4 regions of the Allobosea sp. P1_A7 genome follow, and region 4 is predicted to be linked to each of the others. Evidence: riboswitches for the same ligand, from Rfam matches in the RefSeq annotation. Region 4 holds a riboswitch; each other region holds the start of a gene.

Region 1 (5,696 bases), on a different contig from region 4:
CCTCTTGGCCGGCCTTGACCCTGAGCACGTCTGCTTCCGAGATCTTGGCCTTGACCGTCATGGTCGACACGTCGCCAAGCACGATGATGGTCGGCGCGGATTGCGCCGCGTTCACCGTCTGGCCTTCCTGCGTCACGATGGCCAGTACGGTGCCCGCCGCCGGAGCTGTGATGCGGGTATAGCCGAGCTTGGCGCGGGCGGTCTCGACCTTGACGCCGCCGGAAATGATCTGGGCGTCGAGCGCCGCAATCTGGGCGCGGATCGTGCGCACCGTCATCTCGGCCGATTCGTAATTGTCGCGGGAGACCGCGTTCTGGCCGAGCATCTGCTTCTGACGGGCAAGCACGGATTCGGCATAGGCGAGGCTGGCGAGGCGCTCCTCGCGCTGCGCCTGCAGCACGGCGAGCTCGGCCTCGGCCGAGCGCAGTTCATTCTGCTGGGTGACGCCATCGATCTCGGCGATCAGGTCGCCCTCGCTCACGTTCTGGCCCAGGGCCACCTTGAGCGAGATCAGCCGGCCGGAGACCTGCGCGCCGACGCTCACCTGCCGGATCGGCTCCAGCGCGCCGCTGGCCAGCACGACCTCTTCGACATCGCCCATCGTGGCGGCGACCGTCGGCAGTTGAATCGCGGCCGGCTGCGGCGCCTGCTGCGAGCGCAGGGCATAGCCACCCGCCCCCAGCATGCCCAGGACAAGCAGCAGCATGAAGGCACGGCGCGACGTCATGGGCTTGGGACCTCCAGGGAGACAGCACGCAGGCGGGGCCCCTGCGGCGGATCCTCGACGCGCGGGCGGGAGACCTCGACCGGCCGGAGCCAGCCACCGCCAAGCGCCTTGTTGAGGGCGATGAACCGGGTCGCCAGCGCGATCTGGCTCTGAATCCGCGAATCCTCGGAGCTATACTGCGAGCGCTGCGCATCGAGCACGTCGAGGAAGCTGGCGCCGCCCGACTGGTAGAGCGCCTGGGACAGCTGCGCCGCCTGACCGGAAGCCGCAGCCGCCGTCGACAGGCTGGCCAGCCGCAGTCGCTCCTGCCGCAATCCAACCAGTGCGTCCTCGACATCCTGCAGGGCGCTCAGCACAGCGAGCCGAAGCGCCGCATCCGACTGGTCGCGCCGGGCGCGCGCCACATCGACCGCGGCAGCGAGTTCGCCCCCATTGAAGATCGGCACGCTCAGCGATGGGCCGATCGACCAGCCGATCGCGCTGTTCTTCGCGAGGTCGCCGAGCTTCAGCGCCGAGGTCGAGATATTGCCGGTCAGGCTCACGGAAGGGTAGCGAACCGCCTCGGCCTGGCCGATCCGTGCCGTTGCCTGGGCGAGACTGCGCTCCGCCCGCCGGACATCCGGCCGGTTGCGCAGCACGTCCGCCGGGACGCCGGCTCGCGGTGGCGCGGGCGTCGCCGGCACCTTCGCAGCGCCGGTCAAGCGCGAGCCCATGGCGGATGGCGGGCGGCCAACCAGCACCGCGATACGGTGCTGGGTCTGGGACAGCGCGGTTTCAAGGGCCGGAATCTGCGCCTCGGTGCTCGCGACCTGCGCCACCGCCCTCGCCGTATCGACCGCCGAGACATCGCCGGCCTGGAAGCGGACCCGCGTCAGTGCCTCGGTCACCCGCTGGGTTTCGACCGTCCGCTTGGCAAGCACAATGCGCGCCTGGTAGCCGCGCGCCTCGATGACAGCCGAAGCGACATCCCCAATGAGCGTCAGCAGTACTCCGTCGAGATCATCGTCGGCGGCATCGACGCCATAGGTCGCGGCTTCGACGGCGCGGTCGCGCCCGCCGAAGATGTCGAGCTCCCAGGAGGTGTCGAAGCCCGCGCGGAAGCTGTTGCTCATGCCGTTGCCGCCCCCTGAATCGGAGCTTGTGGCGTAACGCGAACGCGTTGCCGATGCTGAACCATTGACCTGAGGAAACAGCGGCGCGATCGCCTGGACCCGGCTCGCTCGCGCTTCGCGAATCCGCGCCTTCGCCTGGGCGACATCGAGATTGCCTGCAACCGCTTCGGTCACGAGCCCATCCAGCACAGGATCCTTGAATTGCCGCCACCACTCCGACCGAGCGGGAGGCCGCGCAGCCGAAGCGGCGCCATTCCATTGGGTGGGCAGATCCTGCGTCGGCGCGACGTAGTCGGGGCCGACCGAGCAGGCGCCAAGGCAGAGCAGAACAGGCAGCGCGAGCAGCCTCGTCCAATCCGATATCAGCCTGTCGCGAGAGTGCATCCCGTCCATGTCCGCCGCATTGGCGACCTTTCCATTCCAGGCGGAAAGAGCGCAGATCGGCGGTCATAGGCGCCGTATTTCAGAATGATTCCAAAGACGAAGACCCCGCGGAGTGCCGATCTCTGGCGATCGTGAACGCCTACAAAGCGGCCTCGCGAATTGCAAGGCGCCAGCCCCGCGAAAGCGGTTCGTCGACGTCTGAGCCAGGACCAACTCGGGCTGATCCGGCAGCCAGCGCGGCCGCGATACCATCCGCCGCGCTCTCGACGGCTGAGATCGGCCATCGGGTGGTCCGGCGCAATGGCTCTCCTTCTTCGCTCCGGGCAAACAACCCGGCGAACCGCGACAGTGACACGATGGAGCAATCCACCCGACGGGGCCAATCGAAGACATAAGGACCCTTTTGTCGTCATGCGCGCATTGCGCCGTTCAGTCCTCGTCGCGTCTCCGAAGCAGATAGGTATCCATGATCCAGCCCTTTTCCTCTCGCGCTTCGCGCCGGATGCGCTCGATATCGCCCATCACCTCCGAGAGCTTTCCGGCGATCAGAATCTCGTCCTTGGTGCCGAGATAGGCGCCCCAATAGATATCGAGATCTTCACCCGCGACACTCTTGAAGGCCTGGTCCCCGTCGAGCATGACGACCACACTATCGAGGTTATTGGGAAAGCCTTCCGCGAGTTTGCGTCCCGTGGTGATCAGCACGGGCTCGCCAATCCGGTTGAGGGCGACCCGGTGTCGCGCCGCAAGGGCCTGCACGCTGCTGATGCCCGGGATCACATCGTATTCGAGAGCGAAGCCCCTGGCGCGAATATGCTCGACGATCCGCAGCGTGCTGTCATAGAGCGTCGGATCACCCCAGACGAGGAAGGCTCCGCATTCACCGTCCCCGAGTTCTTCCGTGAACAGGCCCTCGTAGTCATGGGCAATACGCGCATGCCACTCGTCGACGCTGCCACGGTAATTCGTTCCGGCGGGGGCACGCTCCGGGATCGGCACCGGAACCAGGCGATAATCCGATCCTTCGATGAAGCGCTCGCAGATGTCCTTCCGCAGCCGTCCGAGCTRGGCCTTGTCTGTCCCCTTGTCGGGAATGAAGAAGACGTCGGCCTGGTTGAGGGCGTTGATCGCCTGGACCGTGACATAGTCGGGATTGCCGGCACCAATTCCGATGATCAGGATCTTGCGCATTCGGCCTCCATGTCGGGGCTCAGATGGCCCACCGTTCGGCAGCCATAGCACGTGGGGCGACAGCGCGAGCAGCTGCGCCATGACGCCCTCGAGGCCGATCGCCGCATAGTTCGACCACTCCRCGCTCTTCACAGGCCAACGAATAGGCCGTGGCAAGCTGTTGACAGAATTGTCGCGATATCCACTAGATATGGTGGTCACGGTCTCTCGAGTCGCAAGATCGAGAGCTAAGAGGGAAGCCGGTGCGAAACCGGCGCTGCCCCCGCAACTGTCAGCGGCGAGTACTTGTCCAGACTATCAGTCACTGAGGCCGCCAGGCCTTGGGAAGACGGGACAAGAGCGATGACCCGCGAGCCAGGAGACCTGCCGCGACAGCAGAATCGTCCTCGGGCGGGGTGTCCCGGTGGATCGCTTGGTCATGTCTGCGGGCGCTCGTCGCTGCGACATTCTCCGTTGCGACTCCGCCTGGCCTTTGCCCCCTACAGATTGGGGTTTGAAAGCCGATGTCCCTCGCGACCGATACCATCCGCCCTGAGACGTTCAGCCCGATCGCATCGCAAGGCAGCGATGCGCGATCGACCGCGGAACCGGGCTACCAGGTGATCCGCCGCAACGGCAGCGTCACCCCGTTCGACGCCTCCAAGATCAGCGTCGCTCTGACCAAGGCCTTTCTGGCGGTCGAGGGCAGCAGCGCCGCTGCCTCGCGCCGAATCCACGACATCGTCGCGGAGTTGACCCAGCAGATCGTCGCCGGGCTGACGCGGCGCGCCGATGCCGGCCGTACCTTCCATATCGAGGATGTGCAGGATCAGGTCGAACTCGCGCTGATGCGCAGCGAACACCACAAGGTCGCCCGCGCCTATGTGCTCTACCGCGAGGAACGAGCCCAGGAACGGGCCCGCGCCAAGGCGGAAGCGAAGCCTGTGGTCGCCTCCGCGCCGGTGCTGCGCATGAAGGCAGCCGACGGCGCGCTCGTGCCGCTCGATGGGGCTCGCCTCGCCACGGTCATTCGCGAAGCCTGCGCCGGGCTCGACGGCGTCTCGGCTGAAGCCGTGCTGAGCGAAGCGCAGCGCAACCTCTATGACGGCATCAGTCAGGATGAGCTGGCGCAGGCGCCGATCCTGGCTGCGCGCACCCTGGTCGAGACCGAGCCGAACTATTCCAAGGTCTCGGCTCGCCTCCTGCTCGACAAGCTCCGCCGCGAGGCGCTGAGCTTCGTCTCCGGTCGTCCGGAACAGGCGACTCAGGCAGAAATGTCAGTACGTTACGGCGACTATCTCCACGCCTATGTGAAGACCGGCATCGCCAACGAGCTGCTCGATCCCGAGCTTGGACGCTTCGATCTCGCCCGCCTTGCGGCTGCGCTCAAGCCGGAGCGCGACCTCCAGTTCGATTATCTCGGCTTCCAGACGCTCTATGACCGCTATTTCCTGCATGTCCGAGGCAATCGCTTCGAGCTGCCGCAGGCCTTCTTCATGCGTGTCGCGATGGGTTTGGCGATCCGCGAGATCGACCGCGAGGCCCGGGCGATCGCCTTCTACGACCTGCTCTCCTCCTTCGACTTCATGGCCTCGACGCCGACCCTGTTCAACGCAGGAACCCTCAGGCCGCAGCTCTCCTCCTGCTTCCTGACCACGGTGCCGGACGATCTCGACGGCATCTTCAAAGCGGTGAAGGACAACGCCCTGCTGGCCAAATATTCCGGCGGGCTGGGCAATGACTGGACGCCTGTGCGTGGCCTTGGCGCTCATATCAAGGGCACCAATGGCGAGAGCCAGGGCATCGTGCCGTTCCTCAAGGTCGCCAACGACACCGCGATCGCCGTCAACCAGGGTGGCAAGCGCAAGGGCGCGGTCTGCGCCTATCTCGAAACCTGGCATGTCGACATCGAGGAGTTCCTCGATCTGCGCAAGAACACCGGCGACGACCGCCGCCGTACCCATGACATGAACACGGCGAACTGGATCCCCGACCTGTTCATGCAGCGCGTCGCCGCCGGAGGCCAGTGGACGCTGTTCTCGCCCGACGAGACGCCCGACCTTCACGATCTCTACGGCAAGCCGTTCAAGGCGGCCTATGAGGCCTATGAAGCCAAGGCCGAGCGCGGCGAGATCAAGGTGTTCAAGCGCCTCAACGCGCTCGATCTCTGGCGCAAGATGCTGACCATGCTGTTCGAAACCGGCCATCCCTGGATGACCTTCAAGGATGCCTGCAACCTGCGCTCGCCGCAGCAGCATGCCGGCGTGGTGCATTCCTCGAACCTGTGCACCGAGATCACGCTG
Region 2 (5,696 bases), on a different contig from region 4:
CGCTCTGGGCGACATGGGAGGCAGCACCATCAAATTTGGGGGCACGGGCGTTCCAGTAGTCGGTGACGCCGGCCCCAACGCTTCGCTGCATCGTCATGGCTTTCCCGCCTCAAAAGGGTTCGATCAGATACTCGATATGCCTTCGGCCCGATGCGGCGCGGCGGATGGAGACCGCGACACCGAAGACATGCTGGATCAGCGCTTCGGTCATCACGGTTTCCGGCGTCCCGGCATCGACCAGCTTGCCCTCATGCAGCACGGCGATCTCGTCGCAGAAAAGCGATGCCAGGTTGAGATCATGCAAGGCCATGATGCAGGTGATACCCAGGCGCCTGATCAGGGTCAGGATCGAGAGTTGGTGCTGGATATCGAGATGGTTGGTCGGCTCGTCGAGGATAAGTTCACTCGGCATTTGCGCGAGTGCGCGCGCGATGTGGACGCGCTGGCGCTCTCCGCCCGATAGCGTATGCCAGAACTGGTCATGTCGATCGGCCATATCGACGCGTGCCAGCGCGGCCTCGACCGCGTCTTCGTCGGCCGCTGTCCAGGACGTGAGTGCGCCGCGATGCGGGGTCCGTCCGAGTCTGACGACGTCGCACACAGAGAGCTGGATTTCAGTCGTCGCCTGCTGCTCGACAAAGGCCAGGCGCCGGGCGAGGTCGTGCCGCGACAAGGTGCCGATCTCGCGGTCGTCCAGCGTCACCACGCCGCTTGCGACCTTGCGCAGGCGGCACAGCAGCCTCAACAGGCTCGACTTTCCCGAACCGTTGGGGCCGATGAGACCGAGGATCTTTCCCGGTTCGGCGTGCAGCGTCACGCCGTCCACGATCACGCGCCCTCCGGCGCTCCAACGGACGTCGCGCGCGGCCAGCGTCATGCCGGTCGCCTCGCGCGATAGAGTATGAAGGCGAAAGCCGGGGCGCCGAACAGCGCCGTCACGACGCCGATCGGCAGAATCTGCTGCGGCACCAGCGTCCGCGACAGGATGTCGGCAAGAATCATGAAGACTGCACCGATGATCAGGCATGCCGGGAGCAGCCGGGCATGGGCTGGGCCCGTCAGGAAGCGCGCGGCGTGGGGTATGACGAGACCGACGAACCCGATCGTGCCGACGATACTGACCATGGTCGCTGTCATCACAGCCGTCGTCACGAACAGCACGATGCGCACGCGGGTCACCGCCACGCCCAACGCGGCCGCGGCATCCGCGCCGAAGGCGAACGCATCGAGCGCCTTCGTATGAAAGATGCAGACAGCGAAGCCCGCGAAGGCCACTGGCGTAGCGAGCCAGACATCGGGCCAGCGCACCCCCCCGAAATTACCGAGAAGCCAGAACATCACGCCGCGGGCCTGTTCGGCACTGGCCAGCGTGGTGACGATCGTCGCGGTCGCCGCATTGAACAGCTGCGATCCGGCGACGCCTGCGAGGATCACGCGGTCGGTCGCGCCACCGGCCCCTGCGGCGAGCAAGGCAACGATGACGAGCGCAGCAATGGCGCCGAGGAAGGCACCGCCAGATATGCTGAGCGCAGCACCGCCGAAGCCCAGGATCATCACCGCGACCGCACCCGTCGAGGCTCCGGCCGAGATACCGAGGATATAGGGCTCTGCGAGCGGATTGCGCAGCAGCGCCTGCAGGATTGCGCCCGAAAGCGCGAGCGCTCCTCCGCAGAGGGCCGCCACCACAGCCCGGCTCAACCGGTAGTCGAAGATGACGCCCTGCTGGATCGCGCTCACGGGGTAGTCGAGATCGAACAACCCGTTGCCCAGGGCCCTGAAGACCGTGGCAAGCGGGATCGACATTTCGCCGATTGTCACGGCGAGCGCGATCGCGAGTATCATCAGGACGAAGGCGAGGATCGCTACTGAGCCCCTCGCCAACCAGTTGGGCCGAACCACTCCATGGCTCACTTGGTGAGGCCGAAGCTCTTGATGCCGTTGGCCAGCGCCTCGATGCCGTCGATCGTATCAAGCCCGGCCCTGGTCGCGCCGACATCCATGATCACGATCCGCTGCTGCCGGCTGGCGTCGAGCTTGCTCGCAACCGCGTCGGTCTTGAGGAAGTCGAGCTTGAGATTGATGTCATCTGCTGGGAAACGCCGGCGATCCATCTTGACCACGACGATGACGGCAGGGTTGGCGGAAGCGACGGTCTCCCAACCAACCAGCGGCCATTCCTCGTTGGTGGTGATGACGTTCCGGGCGCCGAGTTTCGACAGGATATAGGCAGGCACGCCATTCTTGCCGGCCAGGAAGGCGTCGCCCTTGATGTCCTTGCTGGAGAACCAGACCACGACGGGGACATCCTGCGGCTTGATACCGGCCACAGAAGCGACCGCCTTGTCCTCGCGGGCCTTCAATTCGGCGACCAGCGCCTCGGCGCGATCGGAGACGTCGAAGATCTGCCCGAACTCGCGAACATTGCGGTAGACGAGATCCATCGTGAACATCTGCGTGCGGACGCCGTCGCCCGGCCCGGAATTGTCCTTTCCGACGCAGTCGGTGGGCGAGACATAGGTCGGCACCTTCAGCTTCGCAAACTGGTCGCGCTTGCCGACGATGCCGTTGGGGCCGATATGCCATTCGAACATCGCAGTCACGAGGTCGGGTTCCTGGGCGACGACGGCCTCGAAACTCGGATCGTTGTCGGCAAGCCGCTTCACCTTGGCGTTGACCGCCTCATAGGGCTTCGCGACAGGGCTGAACCACACGGCTGTGCCCACGACCTTGTCGCCGAGCCCGAGCGCGTAGAGGATCTCGGTCTGCGTCTGTCCGACCGCCACGACGCGCTTTGGCGCCTGGTTGAACGTTATCGTCTCCCGGCAATTCTCTAGCGTCAGCGGATACTGCGTCGGCGCGGCCAAGGCCGCTCCGGACATCGACATGCCGATGGCTGCGACGAACGAAAGGCAAGAAAGGCGTGCGGCGCTGCGCATTGAAGTCTCCGATAGCGTCGAGCGGCGGCATGCGTCGCGAGGCTCGGGGGCCTCGCACGGCCGATCCTGTAATGCAACAATATTACAATTTTGATAGACTGCTCGACGAGTCTGCGTCAAGCGCTCTGCCGCGGCTGCGACCGCGTGGTTCGGCATCATGGACATGGAATTCATCGCTCCCCGAGATGACGAGCCGGGAGCTTGAGCGGATCGGTTCGGGGGTGCGGGTCTACGACCTGCCGCCGACGCAAATCCCCCCGGACACCCCGCCCGAAAGACGCTTCTGCGATCAGGGCAGGTCTCCTGGCTCGCGGGTCAGCGCTGGCTTCGCCCGGCCTTCCCGGCGTGAGAGCGCCAGTGGACGTTGGGAGAAGAGCTCGCCGCTTACAGTTGCGGGGGCAGCCTCGGATTCGGCGCAGGGCGCCTCACCGAATTCCCTCTTAGCTTCGGGCCTGGACCCGAGGAACCTTGATCGCGGCCGACCATAGAGGGGCCCAAGGCGGCGTCAAGCCGCAGGCACCGACCACACCGCCTGCTGATGGAGCCCTGCAGCGAGACGGCTCCATCCTTCTCGGCTCACTCCCAGCTCAGGGCGCCGCCGTTCTGGTATTCGATGACGCGGGTCTCGAAGAAGTTCTTCTCCTTCTTCAGGTCCATCGCCTCGCTCATCCAGGGGAACGGGTTTTCCGTTTCCGCGAAGACCGGCGCGAGGCCGAGCTGCGCGCAACGGCGGTTGGCGATGAAATGCATGTACTGCTCGCAGAGCGCAGCATTCAGGCCGAGGAAGCCGCGCGGCATGGTGTCCCGGCCATAGGCGGCCTCGAGTTCGGCAGCGTCGCGGATCATGCCGCGCAGCTCGTCCTGGAAGGCCTTGGTCCAGAGATGCGGGTTCTCGATCTTGATCTGGTTGATCACGTCGATGCCGAAATTCAGGTGAATGCTCTCGTCGCGCAGGATGTACTGGTACTGCTCGGCGATGCCGACCATCTTGTTGCGTCGGCCGAGCGACAGGATCTGGGCGAAGCCGGTATAGAACCACATGCCCTCGAAGATCACGTAGAAGGCGACGAGGTCGCGCAGGAAGGCCTGATCGGCCTCGGGCGTGCCGGTCTCGAAATCGGGATCGTCGAGATGCTGGGTGTGCTTCAGGGCCCAGGCCGCTTTGTCGGTGATCGAGGGCACCTCGCGATACATGTTGAAGAGTTCGCCCTCGTCGAGGCCGAGACTCTCGACGATGTACTGGAAGGTGTGGGTGTGCACCGCCTCCTCGAAAGCCTGGCGCAGCAGGTACTGCCGGCATTCCGGATTGGTGAGATGACGGTAGATCGCGAGCACGATGTTGTTGGCGACGAGGCTTTCCGAGGCCGCGAAGAAGCCGAGATTGCGCTTGATCGTGCGGCGCTCGTCCTCGGTCAGCCCGTCCTTCGACTTCCACAGAGCGATATCGGCCTGCATCGAGACCTCTGTCGGCATCCAGTGATTGTTGCAGCCGGCGAGGTATTTCTCCCAGGCCCATTTGTACTTGAGCGGCAGGAGCTGGTTCACATCGGCGCGGCAGTTGATCATCCGCTTCTCGTCGACGCTGACGCGGCCGCCGGAGCGATCGATCTCGCCGAGGCCGGTGGCATCGGCAGAGGTTCCGCCGGGCGCGGCCGGATTGAGATCGAGGGCGGTGGCAGGCTTGCTGTCTGACCAGTCGAGCATGATGAATATCCAATCGGGTCTGAATGTCATGGCCGGGTCTGCCCCGGCCGTCCGTATCGTTCGCTATCGGGCAGGGCCGGGCATCCATGCGCGCCGCGAAGGCGAGCGTGGATGCCGCCGCTGCCTCACTGGCAGGCTTCGCAGGTCGGATCGTCGATCGAGCAGGCGTTCGGCACGGCCATGCCATTGTCGAGCGGGATGTCGACGAGGATCGGCTTGGACGCGACGGGGACCGTTGCCGACACCGCGTTGAGCTTGCCGTCAGTGCCCTTCAGCGTCGACTTCTCGACATGGGTCGCCGAGAGCGCGCGCAGGTAATAGGTCGTCTTCAGGCCGAGCCGCCAGGCGAGGCGATAGGCCTCGTCGAGCTTCCTGCCGGAAGGCTGCGCCATGTAGAGATTGAGCGACTGGCCCTGGTCGATCCATTTCTGACGGCGTGCGGCGGCGCGGATCAGCCAGCTTGTCTCGATCTCGAAGGAGGTTGCGTAGAGCGCCTTGAGATCGTCGGGGACGCGGTCGATCTGACTGACCTTTCCGTCGTAGTATTTCAGGTCCGAGACCATGACCTCGTCCCAGAGATCGCGCGCCTTGAGATCGCGGACGAGGTCGGCATTCACGACCGTGAAGTCGCCCGACATGTTCGCCTTGACGTAGAGCTGGCTATAGGACGGCTCGATCGACTGCGAGACACCGACGATGTTGGAGATCGTTGCGGTAGGGGCGATCGCCATGCAGTTCGAGTTGCGCATGCCGGTGGTCTTCACCCGCTCGCGCAGGCTGTCCCAGTCCAGCGTCGTCGAACGATCGAGCTCGACATCGCCGTCGCGGGCCTCCGAGAGGATGTCGAGCGAGTCGATCGGCAGGATGCCCTTCGACCAGAGCGAGCCTTCGAAGCTCGGGTAGCGACCGCGCTCGGCGGCAAGATCGACCGAGGCCGAGATCGCAAACCAGCTGATCGCCTCCATCGAGGTGTCGGCGAAGGCTACGGCACCCTCGGACGCCGCGGGCAGGCGCAAGGTCTGCAGCGCATCCTGGAAGCCCATGATGCCGAGGCCG
Region 3 (4,809 bases), on a different contig from region 4:
ACCCTGCTCTGCCGCGGCCTCGGCCCGCTTGGCTGGCTGCCCCTCGCGCTCGTCGCCTCCAGCCTCATCGCACAGCGCAGCCTGCACGAGCATGTCGCACGGGTCGCCGAAGGACTGGAGCGGGACGGGCTCAAAGGCGGACGCATGGCCGTTTCGATGATTGTCGGCCGCAACCCCGAAACCCTCGACGAAGCCGGAGTTTCCCGCGCCGCAATCGAAAGCCTTGCCGAGAATTTCTCGGACGGGATCGTCGCTCCGGCTTTCTGGCTCGGCGTCGGCGGCCTGCCGGGCGGCGCGCTCTACAAGGCGATCAATACCGCCGATTCGATGATCGGCCACAAGACACCGCGCCACCTCGCCTTCGGCTGGGCGGCGGCGCGTCTCGACGACCTCGTCAACCTTCCCGCCTCTCGCCTCACCGCGCTGCTGCTGACCGCAGCCGCCGCACTCGACAAAACGTCAGACCCCGCCAATGCGTGGCGAGCTGTCCGACGCGATGCCCGCCATCATCGTTCGCCCAATGCCGGTTGGCCGGAAGCCGCGATGGCAGGTGCGCTAGGCCTCCGTCTGGCGGGCCCGCGCGTCTATGGCGAGGTCAGGGTCGACGACGGCTGGATGGGGGACGGCCGGGCCGAAGCGGAAGCGGCGGATATCCGGCGGGCGCTCGCTCTCTATCGGAGGGCATGTCTGCTGCTGTGGGGGCTCGCCGTTGCGGGGGCCGCTACCGCGCTCGCCCTCTAGTTCATCGGACCGGGCATCGCATCGGGAACGACGATCTCACCTTCTGTGTTTGCTTCGACTTTCCCGAAAGCCGCAACTCACGTTTCGGGTCGATGGCTCAGCCTCAGAACTCGATCCCGGCCTGTGCCTTCACGCCCGCCGCGAAGTGATGCTTGACCAGCGTCATCTCGGTGACGAGGTCTGCGACGGCGATCAACTCGGGCTTGGCATTGCGGCCGGTGACGACGATGTGCAGATCAGGGCGCCGGCTCGCCAATGTCTCGACCACCTCCGCCAGCGGCAGATAGTCGTAGCGCAGCGCGATATTGAGTTCGTCGAGCACGAGCAGGCGTATCTCCGGATCGTCCATCAACGCCTTGGCCTTGGCGAAGGCGCGCCCGGCGGCAGCGATGTCGCGGGCCTTGTCCTGCGTTTCCCAGGTGAAGCCTTCGCCCATCGTGTGCCAGACGATGCGATCACCGAAGGCGTCGAGCGCCTTGCGTTCCCCTGTCGCCCAGGCGCCCTTGATGAACTGCACCACCCCGACGCGCCAGTCATGGCCGAGAGCCCGCAGGATCAATCCGAAGGCGGCGGTCGACTTGCCCTTGCCTGGCCCCGTATTGACGATCAGGAGTCCCTTTTCGATCGTCTTGGCGGCAACCTCGGCATCCTGCACCGCCTTGCGCTTTTCCATCTTGGCCTTGTGGCGGGCGGCCTCGTCAGCATCGATCGTCATCGGAACCTCCTGCTCATTTCACCTGCATCGGCAGACCGGCGACCATGAAGATCACCCGGTCGGCCCGCGCCGCAAGCATCTGGTGCAACCTCCCCGCCTCGTCGCGGAACCGCCGGGCGAGCGCATTCTCGGGCACGATACCGAGCCCAACCTCGTTGGAAACCAGGACCACCGGGCCTCGTGCCGCGACGCAGGCCTCGACCAGTTCCCGGCTTGCAGCCGCCACATCCTGCTCTGCCAGTATCACGTTGGTCAGCCAGAGCGTCAGGCAGTCCACCAGGACAGGTTGCCCCGCGGGAACCGCGCGGATCGCCTGCGCCAGGTCCAGCGGAGCATCGATGGTCATCCACTCCTTCGACCGGCGGGCGCGGTGCTCGGCAATCCGGGCGCGCATCTCATCGTCATAGGCCTGGGCCGTGGCGAGATAGGTCCAGGGCGCTGGCACCATCTCGATCAGGGCCTCGGCATGGCGGCTCTTGCCGGAGCGGGCGCCGCCCAGAACGAGGGTGAGAGGGGAAAGGATCGCTGCCACTGCCAAACTCTCAGCCCAGGGAAGATCAGCCTAAGGAACGGACCTGGCGAGCGAAGCGAAGCAAGCCGGGACAGGCGACAAGAGATCACATCGCTTCACTGCGCTCGCAATCACGATCGCTGCATTGCACAGCACCGTGCAGATGGCTAATGATCATCGCCGACGGTGCCTCTGCAAGGAGGTGAAAAGGGAACGCGGTGCGATACCGCGGCTGCCCCCGCAACTGTAAGCGGCGAGTTTCGCGCCATCGGCCACTGGGATTGTCCCGGGAAGGCGGCGAGAGATCCGGACCCGCGAGCCAGGAGACCTGCCGTCAGCGAGTGATGCAATCCAGCGGGCTGCCGGCGGGGTGGCCAAGGAGACCGAGATGACGACGAATACGGCTTCGATCACCACCCAGGCCAGCGCTTCCGAGCGCGTCAAGGCTGTCGCAGCTGCCCTGGCACTCGGCGCAGCCCTGATCTTCACCGTCGGCTTCGCCCATTCGACCAGCGTTCACAACGCAGCCCACGACACGCGCCACACCCTCGCCTTTCCCTGCCACTGAGGGAAAGGCAACATGGTCAATCGTGTTCTCACGGTCAGTCTTCTGGCCGGGCTTCTTGCTGGGCTCCTGGTAGCAGCACTCCAGCATGTCACCACCACGCCGCTGATCCTCAAGGCGGAAACCTTTGAGACGGCACTGCGCGCAGTCGAGCTTCAGCACGCCAGCTTCACCGGCGATGCCAGGATCGTCCTTGCCCATGGCGGCGCCGACGCAGCCGACCACGCCGAGTGGAAGCCACAGGRCGGCTTGCAGCGTACGGCCTTCACCACCATCGTCACCATTGCGACCGCGATCGGCTTTGCCGCCCTGCTGCTCGGCGGCATGATCGCAGCGGGCGATGCCATCACTGAGCGGACCGCACTGATCTGGGCGGCTTGCGGCTTCCTGGCCTTCGGCCTCGTGCCGGCGACCGGGCTCGCACCGGAATTGCCCGGCAGCGCGTCAGCCGAACTGCTCCACCGCCAGACCTGGTGGATCGCCACCGCGCTCGTCACCGCCGGCGGCCTCTGGGTCTTCCTGCGGGCGGAGGCGAGCTGGCYGCGGGCACTTGCCGTGCTTGCCATGCTCGTCCCGCATCTGATCGGCGCACCACATCCCGCCGCCCCGGAGAGCAAGGTCCCTGCCGAAATCGCAGCGCATTTCGCCGCGCTCTCGCTCGCGCTCCAGGCTGCCCTCTGGCTCGCCACCGGCTTTGCCGTCGGCGTGCTCTGGCCCTGGGCGACGCGCCGTGCCGCAGCCCCGGCCAAGGCCTGACGCTGAGCGCGATCCCCCGGGATCGCGCCGGAAGCAAAGGAACCGGCCTATGCCCGAAGGCGATGTCACCATTTTCGTCTGCGTCGCCTGYCGGCGCGCGCGGGCGGACCTGCCGGAGGGTTACGACCAGCCCGGACTGGGTTTTGCCGAGGCGCTGCGCGAACGCATCGCGCGCGACGGCGGGACGCTTCCGGTCGAACCCGTCGACTGCCTCGCGGTCTGCAATCGCCCCTGCACCGTCGCCTTGGCGGCCGACGGCAAATGGACCTATCTGATCGGCGATCTCGACGCAGACACCCATATCGCCGAAATCGTTGACGCAGCTGCAAGCTTTGCAGCCAGCGCAAACGGTATCGTTCCCTGGAAAGAAAGACCCGCTTCGTTCCGCAAGGGCGTGGTCGCGCGCGTACCGCCTCTCCCGGCGCGCCAACAAGGATGAGATCATGAACGCTCCCCAAGCCCGCTCGCTGGGCAAGATCCCCTGCACGATCATCACCGGCTTCCTCGGGGCCGGAAAGACCACACTGGTGCGGCACCTGCTGGAGAATGCAGGGGGCAAGCGCATCGCCGTGCTGGTCAATGAGTTCGGCGATCTCGGCTTCGACGGTTCCTTCATCGCCGGCTGCGGCATTTCCGGCTGCACCGCGGAGGACATCGTCGAGCTGCCGAATGGCTGCATCTGCTGCACCGTCGCCGACGACTTCGTGCCGGCGCTGGAAAAGCTGCTCGACCGGCCGAACCCGCCGGAACACATCCTGATCGAGACCTCGGGGCTTGCCCTGCCGAAGCCGCTGGTCAACGCGTTCAATTGGCCGGCCATTCGGTCACGTGTCACGGTCGATGGTGTCATCGCCGTGGTCGATGGTCCGGCCGTGGCGGATGGCCAGTTCGCGGATGATCCCGACGCTCTCGCTGCGCAGGCGGCGCAGGATGCCGCGGTCGGGCACGACAACCCGCTCGAAGAAGTGTTCGAGGACCAGATCCTCTGCGCCGACCTGATCCTGCTCAACAAGAGCGACCTCGTCGATGCGGCCGGCCGCGAACGCGTCAAGGCCGAGATCGCCGCGCATCTGCCGAAGGCGATCAAGATCGTCGAGACGGCCCATGGCAAGGTCGAGCCCGCCCTGATTATCGGCCTCAACGCGGCTGCCGAGGCCGATCTAGCTGGACGCCCCTCGCACCATGAGAGCGCAGAGGACCACGACCACGACGATTTCGAAAGCCTCGATTTCGCTCTCGCCGCGGCGACCTCGCCCGAGGAGCTGGCGGCCCGCGTTGCCAGGGCCGCGGAGGCCGAGGGCGTGCTGCGCCTGAAGGGTTTTTCGGCGATTCCCGGTAAGCCGATGCGGCTCGTCGTCCAGGGTGTCGGGCGTCGGGTCAGCCATCATTACGACCGCGCCTGGGCGGCCGGCGAAGCCAAGGATGGTCGCCTCGTGGTGATTGGCCTGAAGGGCTTTGATCGCAAGTCCGTGGAGGCCGCCCTCGCGGGCTGAACCATGCACCTCCTCCCCTCAAGCGAGA
Region 4 (5,696 bases):
GCAGCCGCATGATGCTGAAGGAGTGAGGCTCATGGCCGCGCAGCAGGATCTCTCCGTCTTCATCCGCCATCGCGAAAGCGGCGTCGCGGGCATGGAACTCGCGGTGGAGAACATCCGCTGCGCCGGCTGCATGCACGCGATCGAGAACGGCCTTGCCCATGAGACCGGTATCCTCAGCGCCCGGGTCAATCTCGCGCTGAAGCGCGTCACGGTGGAATGGACGGAAGGCGTACTGCGCCCAGAGGCCGTGATCGAGCGCCTCTCCCGGCTCGGCTTCAAGGCCTACCCTTTCCTGCCCGCCTCCGGCCGTGAGGACGACACAAGCGAGGAAAGGCGGCTGCTGCGCTATCTCGGCGTCGCCGGCTTCGCCTCGATGAACATCATGCTGCTCTCCGTCTCGGTCTGGTCGGGCAATAGCAGCGACATCAATCCGGTCACGCGCGACTTCTTTCACTGGCTCTCAGCGCTGATTGCCCTGCCAACCGCCGCCTATGCCGGCCGCCCCTTCTTCGAGAGTGCGCTCCGGGCTCTGCGCGCCCGCGCCGTCAACATGGACGTGCCGATCACGCTCGGCATCGTGCTCGCGCTCGGCATGTCGGTGGTGGTGACCTGGAACCACGCCGAGCATGCCTATTTCGACGGCGCGGTGATGCTGATCTTCTTCCTGCTGATCGGGCGCTATCTCGACCAGCTGATGCGCCGCCGCACGCGCGACCTCGCTGGCAATCTTGCCGCGTTGAAGGCCGAAACCGCGACCCGGCTGATGCCGAATGGCGAGGCGATGGTGACGCCGATCGCGGCCATCGTGCCCGGCGACCGCGTCCTGATCCAGCCGGGCGAGCGCGTCAGTGTCGATGGCATCATCGAGACCGGCTCCTCCGAAATCGACCAGAGCCTCGTCACCGGTGAAACCCTGCCGCATGCCGTCATGGCCGGCGCGCAGGTCTATGCCGGCACCGTGAACCTCTCCGGGGCCCTGACCGTCAAGGTCGAAGCCGCAGCCAGCGGCACCCTGCTCGACGAGATCGATGCCCTGATGGCGCGCGCGGTCGAAAGCCGCTCCCGCTATGTCAAGCTTTCCGATCGGGCGGCAAGGGTCTACGCCCCTCTCGTCCACGCCACGGCGCTCGCGACCCTGCTGGGCTGGATGGCCTTCGGCCTGCCCTGGCCCGAAGCACTGATCATCGCCATCACCGTCCTGATCATCACCTGCCCCTGCGCGCTGGGGCTGGCGATTCCGGCCGTGCAGGTCGTTGCTGCGTCTGCCCTGTTCAAGCGCAAGGTCATGCTGAAACAGGGCGATGCGCTGGAGCGCCTGGCCGAAGCCGATGTCGCTGTCTTCGACAAGACCGGCACCCTCACCCTGCCGGACCCCGATCTGGTCAATGGCGCTGAGATCGATACCGCAACCTTGCAGGCGGCGGGCAGGCTGGCAGCCGCGAGCCGCCACCCTCTCGCCCGCGCCATCGCCCGTGCCGCCGGCCATCCTGCTCCTGCGAGCGATGTCAGCGAAAATCACGGCGCAGGCCTGAGCGCGATTGTGGATGGGATCGAGACCCGTCTCGGCAGCGTCGCTTATTGCGAGGCCGGGGCGGAAGCCGCCATCGTCGCCGCGCGCCATCCCTCAGCCTCCCTGATCGCCTGGCGCCATGGCACTGAATGCGCCATCTTCGCGGTCGATCAGAAGATCCGGCCGGAGGCGCGCGACTGTATCGCCGCGCTACGCGGTCTCGGCCTCGAGATCCGCATTCTCTCCGGCGACCGAAGCGAAGCTGTCGCGCCGGTCGCCTCGGCCCTCGGTATCACGGAGGCCGAAGCCGGCCTGCGTCCCGACGAGAAGCTCAAGGCGCTCGACCGGCTCAGCGCCAAGGGGCGCAAGGTGCTGATGATCGGCGACGGGCTCAACGACGCTCCGGCCCTTGCCAAGGCCCATGTTTCGATCTCGCCGATCAGCGCGACCGACCTGGCGCAGGCCTCGGCCGACATTGTCTTCATCGGCGACAGCTTGATGCCGGTCGCCGACAGCCTGCGCATCGCCCGCAGGGCGCGCAACCTCATGCTGGAAAACCTCTGGTTTGCGGTGCTGTACAATGCCGTCGCGGTGCCGATTGCCGTCGCGGGCTTCGCGACGCCGCTCGTCGCAGCCGTCGCGATGTCGGGCTCGTCACTGGTGGTCACGCTCAACGCGCTGCGCGCGGGACGCGGCCTGCCGCGGCAGAATACGGGAGTGGCGTCATGAATATCCTGGTGATCCTGTTCCCCCTGGCACTCGGTCTCGGACTGCTGGGGTTGGCGGCCTTCTTCTGGTGCATGCGCACCGGCCAGTTCAGCGATCTCGAGGGACCGAGCTGGCGCATTTTGAGGGATGACGACCTGCGTTCGCCTGGGGACACCCGCACCAACGATCATTGACGCAGCGGCCGTTCCGGCCTTACCTCGCCAGCGACGGTTCCCTTAGGGGATCAAAAGGGAATGCGGTGCGGATGGTTCGCCATTCAATGCCGTGGCTGCCCCCGCAACTGTAAGCGGCGAGCCTTTCGCCACACGCCACTGGGGCCCTCGGACCTGGGAAGGCGGCGACAAGGCACCGACCCGCGAGCCAGGAGACCTGCCGTCAGCCGTGGTCACACGCGAACACGTTCGGACGGGGTGTTTCGATCGCTTGTTGAACTGCACGCTGGCTAAGGGCAGCGGACGGGGCCTCGCGTTCGCGGTGACGTGCCACAGACGTCAACGCCCGAGGTTCCATCGTGATCCGTCCTCCCAAGGTTGCCCGGCGCAGCCGGCTGCTCATCACCCTGTCGCTCCTTGTCTCCGCCGGCTCCCTCCCCGCCAACCAGGCATCCGCCCAGTCAGCCACCGAATCGATTGCCCTCGACGAAATCGTCGTCAGCGCGACGACGCGACCCACGCCAGCGCGCGAGATCGCCAATTCCGTGACCGTCATCACTGCCGGTGATATCGAGCGCGAGCAGCGCCGGACCCTGCCGCAGGCGCTCGCCGCCGTTCCCGGCCTCAATATCGTGCAGACCGGCGGGCCGGGCGGGCTGACCTCGGTCTTCATCCGCGGCACCAACTCCAACCACGTCAAGGTATTGATCGACGGCATCGAGGCCAACGACCCGTCGACCCCGAACCGCTCCTTCGATTTCGGCTCGATGCTGACCGACGACATCGAGCGCATCGAAGTGCTACGCGGACCGCAAAGCGGCCTCTACGGCGCCAACGCGCTGGGCGGCGTCATCTCGATCACCACCAAGCGTGGCGAGGGTCCGCCGAAGCTCACGGCCCGAGCCGAGGCCGGCTCATACGGCACCTTCAACCAGTCGGTCGGCCTCAGCGGCGGCGATGACCGCTTCAACTACGCCCTCAGCATCGCCCATTTCAAATCGGATTCGACCCCGGTGACGCCTCCCGGGCTCGTGCCGTCGGGGCGCCGCGTCAACCCGAATTCCTACGACAATTGGACCTATTCGGCCCGGTTCGGCGTCGCGCTGTCCGATACGCTGTCGCTGAACTGGGTCGGCCGCTACACTGACGGCTACCTGCTCTTCACCGGCGATTCCGGCTTTCCGAGCACGCCCAGCAGCTTCCGCAGCAGCCAGGACTACAAGCAGGCCTTCACCCGCGGAGAGGTCGTCTGGGATCCGCTTGGTGGGCGCTTCGTCAATCGCTTCGGCCTGTCCTACAGCAATCAGGACCGCACCGGCCGCACGCCGAATGCGATTGGTATCCTCGGCCTGCCGACGGAGAATCTCGGCGAGCGCACCAAGGTCGACTGGCGCGGCGACCTTGAGCTGATGAAGGGGCAGACCCTGGTGATGGGTCTGCAATACGAGCGCGAACGGCTGGAAACCCGCGCGCTCACGGCATCCAACGGCAATACGGGCGCCTTTGCCGAACTCCAGTCGAATTTCGGCGACCGGCTCTTCATGGTCTCGAACATCCGCTACGACGATGACGAGACCTTTGGCGGCCACACGACCTACCGCTTCGCGCCAGCCTATATCGTGCCGGAAATCGAAACCAAGCTGAAGGGGAGCTATGGCACGGGGTTCAAGGCCCCGACCCTGAGCGAGCGTTTCAGCGATTCTCGCCCGGCCTTCAACTTCTTCGGCAATCCCAACCTGAAGCCGGAAGAAAGCCGCGGCTGGGATCTTGGCTTCGAGCAGCCTCTCCTCGATGACAAGGTCCGGTTCGGCGCCACCTATTTCCACAACGACATCGAGAACCTGATCGTCACCAACGTGGCGCGGAACTCCTATGCCAATATCGGCAAGGCCACGACCAAGGGGGTGGAGGCCTTTACCGCGCTCGAAATCTCGCCGCAGTTCAAGGTGCGGGCCGACTACACCTTCACCATCGCCAAGGACGACATCGCCCGGCAGGAACTGCTGCGCCGTCCCCGTCACAAGGCCAGCGTGACGGCGAGCTGGACCCCGGTTGACAAGCTCACCCTTTCGGCGACGCTGATCTATGTGGGTGAGCGCGTCGACGGAAACCGTGACTTCTCGATCTCGCGCATGCGGGCGCCGGGTGCGGCCATCGTCAATCTCGCCGCCGAGTACAAGGCGACGGACAGGCTCAGTGTCTTCGGCCGCATCGATAACCTGCTGGACAAGCGCTACGAGAACCCCGTCGGCTTCCTGGTGCCGGGTCTGAGCGCCTATGGCGGCCTGAAGGTAACGCTGTGAAGCCTTGGGCGGCCCGCGCGATGACTCGCGGCGCCGTTCTGGCGCTTGGCCTCTTGCTCGGTTTCGGCGGCCTGACGGCCGCCGAACACCTGGCTCTCGCAGGACCCGCGCAACGCCAACATGGCCGAGATTGCCAAGACCATCCCGGCCAATCACGGTCTGGTGGAGGAGGTGCTGAGTTACAAGCCCGATCTGATCATCGCTGGCGCCTACACGACGCGCAGCACGGTCGCGCTGCTGAAGAAGGCCGGTGTTCCCGTCCGCGAATTCGGGGTGCCGCGCAATCTCGCTGAAATGCGTGCCCAGATCGCCGAGATGGCGGCCCTGCTCGGCGAGCCAGAACGCGGCGCGGCCCTGATCGCAGCGATCGACCGGCGCCTCGACACGCTCGCCGCCAACCAAAGCGCGGGCCATCCCAGGGCGCTGGTCCTGCGGCCGAACGGGTTCACGGTCGGGCGCGGCTCGCTGGTGGACGAGATCCTGACCCGCGCCGGCCTGACCAATCTCGCCGCCGAACTCGGCATCGACAATTACGGCCAGATCGCGCTGGAGACCGTCGCGCTCGGACAGGCCGACATGCTGATCCTCAACACCACGCCGGGCGGGCCGCCCTCGCTCGCCCATGAGATCCTTCATCATCCGCTCCTGACGAAGCTCGGCGAGCGGGTCAGGCTCGTCGCCCTCCCCTCGAAACTCTGGACCTGCGCCGGACCGGCCGTGCTCGATGCGATCGAGCTGCTTGCCGCCTCCCGTACGCAAGGATCGCGCTCATGACATTGGCGGTTCAGGAAACGGTACGAGCGACGACGCCGAAGCTGGCGCGGCTCATTGTCATGCTGGCCCTATTGATGCTGGCCATGATGCTCGTTTCCATGGCGGTGGGGTATGCCCCACTCGACATCAAGGCGGCCCTCGCCGACGCCCTCGCCGGACGGAAGACCCTGCCGGCGCTCGTCCTTGTCGAGCTGCGCTTGCCGCGCGCGCTGCTGGGCGCGCTCGTCG

The links. Region 4 has a riboswitch for cobalamin ahead of AC1D34_RS15635 (TonB-dependent receptor plug domain-containing protein). Riboswitches for the same ligand answer to the same signal wherever they lie in the genome.
Region 1: linked by a shared signal. The riboswitch ahead of AC1D34_RS03535 (ribonucleoside-diphosphate reductase subunit alpha) and the one ahead of AC1D34_RS15635 (TonB-dependent receptor plug domain-containing protein) in region 4 are both predicted to bind cobalamin.
Region 2: linked by a shared signal. The riboswitch ahead of AC1D34_RS03525 (ABC transporter substrate-binding protein) and the one ahead of AC1D34_RS15635 (TonB-dependent receptor plug domain-containing protein) in region 4 are both predicted to bind cobalamin.
Region 3: linked by a shared signal. The riboswitch ahead of AC1D34_RS14995 (CbtB domain-containing protein) and the one ahead of AC1D34_RS15635 (TonB-dependent receptor plug domain-containing protein) in region 4 are both predicted to bind cobalamin.

The regions. Positions count from the first base shown of each region.
Region 1 is NZ_JBFTZN010000013.1:29,106-34,801, reverse strand. It holds gene AC1D34_RS03550 (efflux RND transporter periplasmic adaptor subunit) at 1-727, opposite strand, end outside; gene AC1D34_RS03545 (efflux transporter outer membrane subunit) at 724-2,223, opposite strand; gene cobF (precorrin-6A synthase (deacetylating)) at 2,653-3,414, opposite strand; cobalamin riboswitch at 3,598-3,799, shown strand; gene AC1D34_RS03535 (ribonucleoside-diphosphate reductase subunit alpha) at 3,918-5,696, shown strand, end outside.
Region 2 is NZ_JBFTZN010000013.1:23,213-28,908, forward strand. It holds gene AC1D34_RS03510 (class I SAM-dependent methyltransferase) at 1-97, opposite strand, end outside; gene AC1D34_RS03515 (ABC transporter ATP-binding protein) at 110-877, opposite strand; gene AC1D34_RS03520 (FecCD family ABC transporter permease) at 874-1,842, opposite strand; gene AC1D34_RS03525 (ABC transporter substrate-binding protein) at 1,908-2,936, opposite strand; cobalamin riboswitch at 3,213-3,422, opposite strand; gene AC1D34_RS03530 (ribonucleotide-diphosphate reductase subunit beta) at 3,513-4,640, opposite strand; gene AC1D34_RS03535 (ribonucleoside-diphosphate reductase subunit alpha) at 4,766-5,696, opposite strand, start outside.
Region 3 is NZ_JBFTZN010000074.1:4,543-9,351, forward strand. It holds gene cbiB (adenosylcobinamide-phosphate synthase CbiB) at 1-741, shown strand, start outside; gene cobO (cob(I)yrinic acid a,c-diamide adenosyltransferase) at 845-1,456, opposite strand; gene cobU (bifunctional adenosylcobinamide kinase/adenosylcobinamide-phosphate guanylyltransferase) at 1,470-1,994, opposite strand; cobalamin riboswitch at 2,135-2,317, shown strand; gene AC1D34_RS14995 (CbtB domain-containing protein) at 2,356-2,535, shown strand; gene AC1D34_RS15000 (CbtA family protein) at 2,548-3,288, shown strand; gene AC1D34_RS15005 (DUF1636 family protein) at 3,338-3,727, shown strand; gene cobW (cobalamin biosynthesis protein CobW) at 3,732-4,781, shown strand; gene cobN (cobaltochelatase subunit CobN) at 4,785-4,809, shown strand, end outside.
Region 4 is NZ_JBFTZN010000078.1:37,397-43,092, forward strand. It holds gene AC1D34_RS15620 (FixH family protein) at 1-26, shown strand, start outside; gene AC1D34_RS15625 (heavy metal translocating P-type ATPase) at 32-2,239, shown strand; gene ccoS (cbb3-type cytochrome oxidase assembly protein CcoS) at 2,236-2,412, shown strand; cobalamin riboswitch at 2,430-2,630, shown strand; gene AC1D34_RS15635 (TonB-dependent receptor plug domain-containing protein) at 2,751-4,694, shown strand; gene AC1D34_RS15640 (ABC transporter substrate-binding protein) at 4,815-5,468, shown strand; gene AC1D34_RS15645 (FecCD family ABC transporter permease) at 5,465-5,696, shown strand, end outside.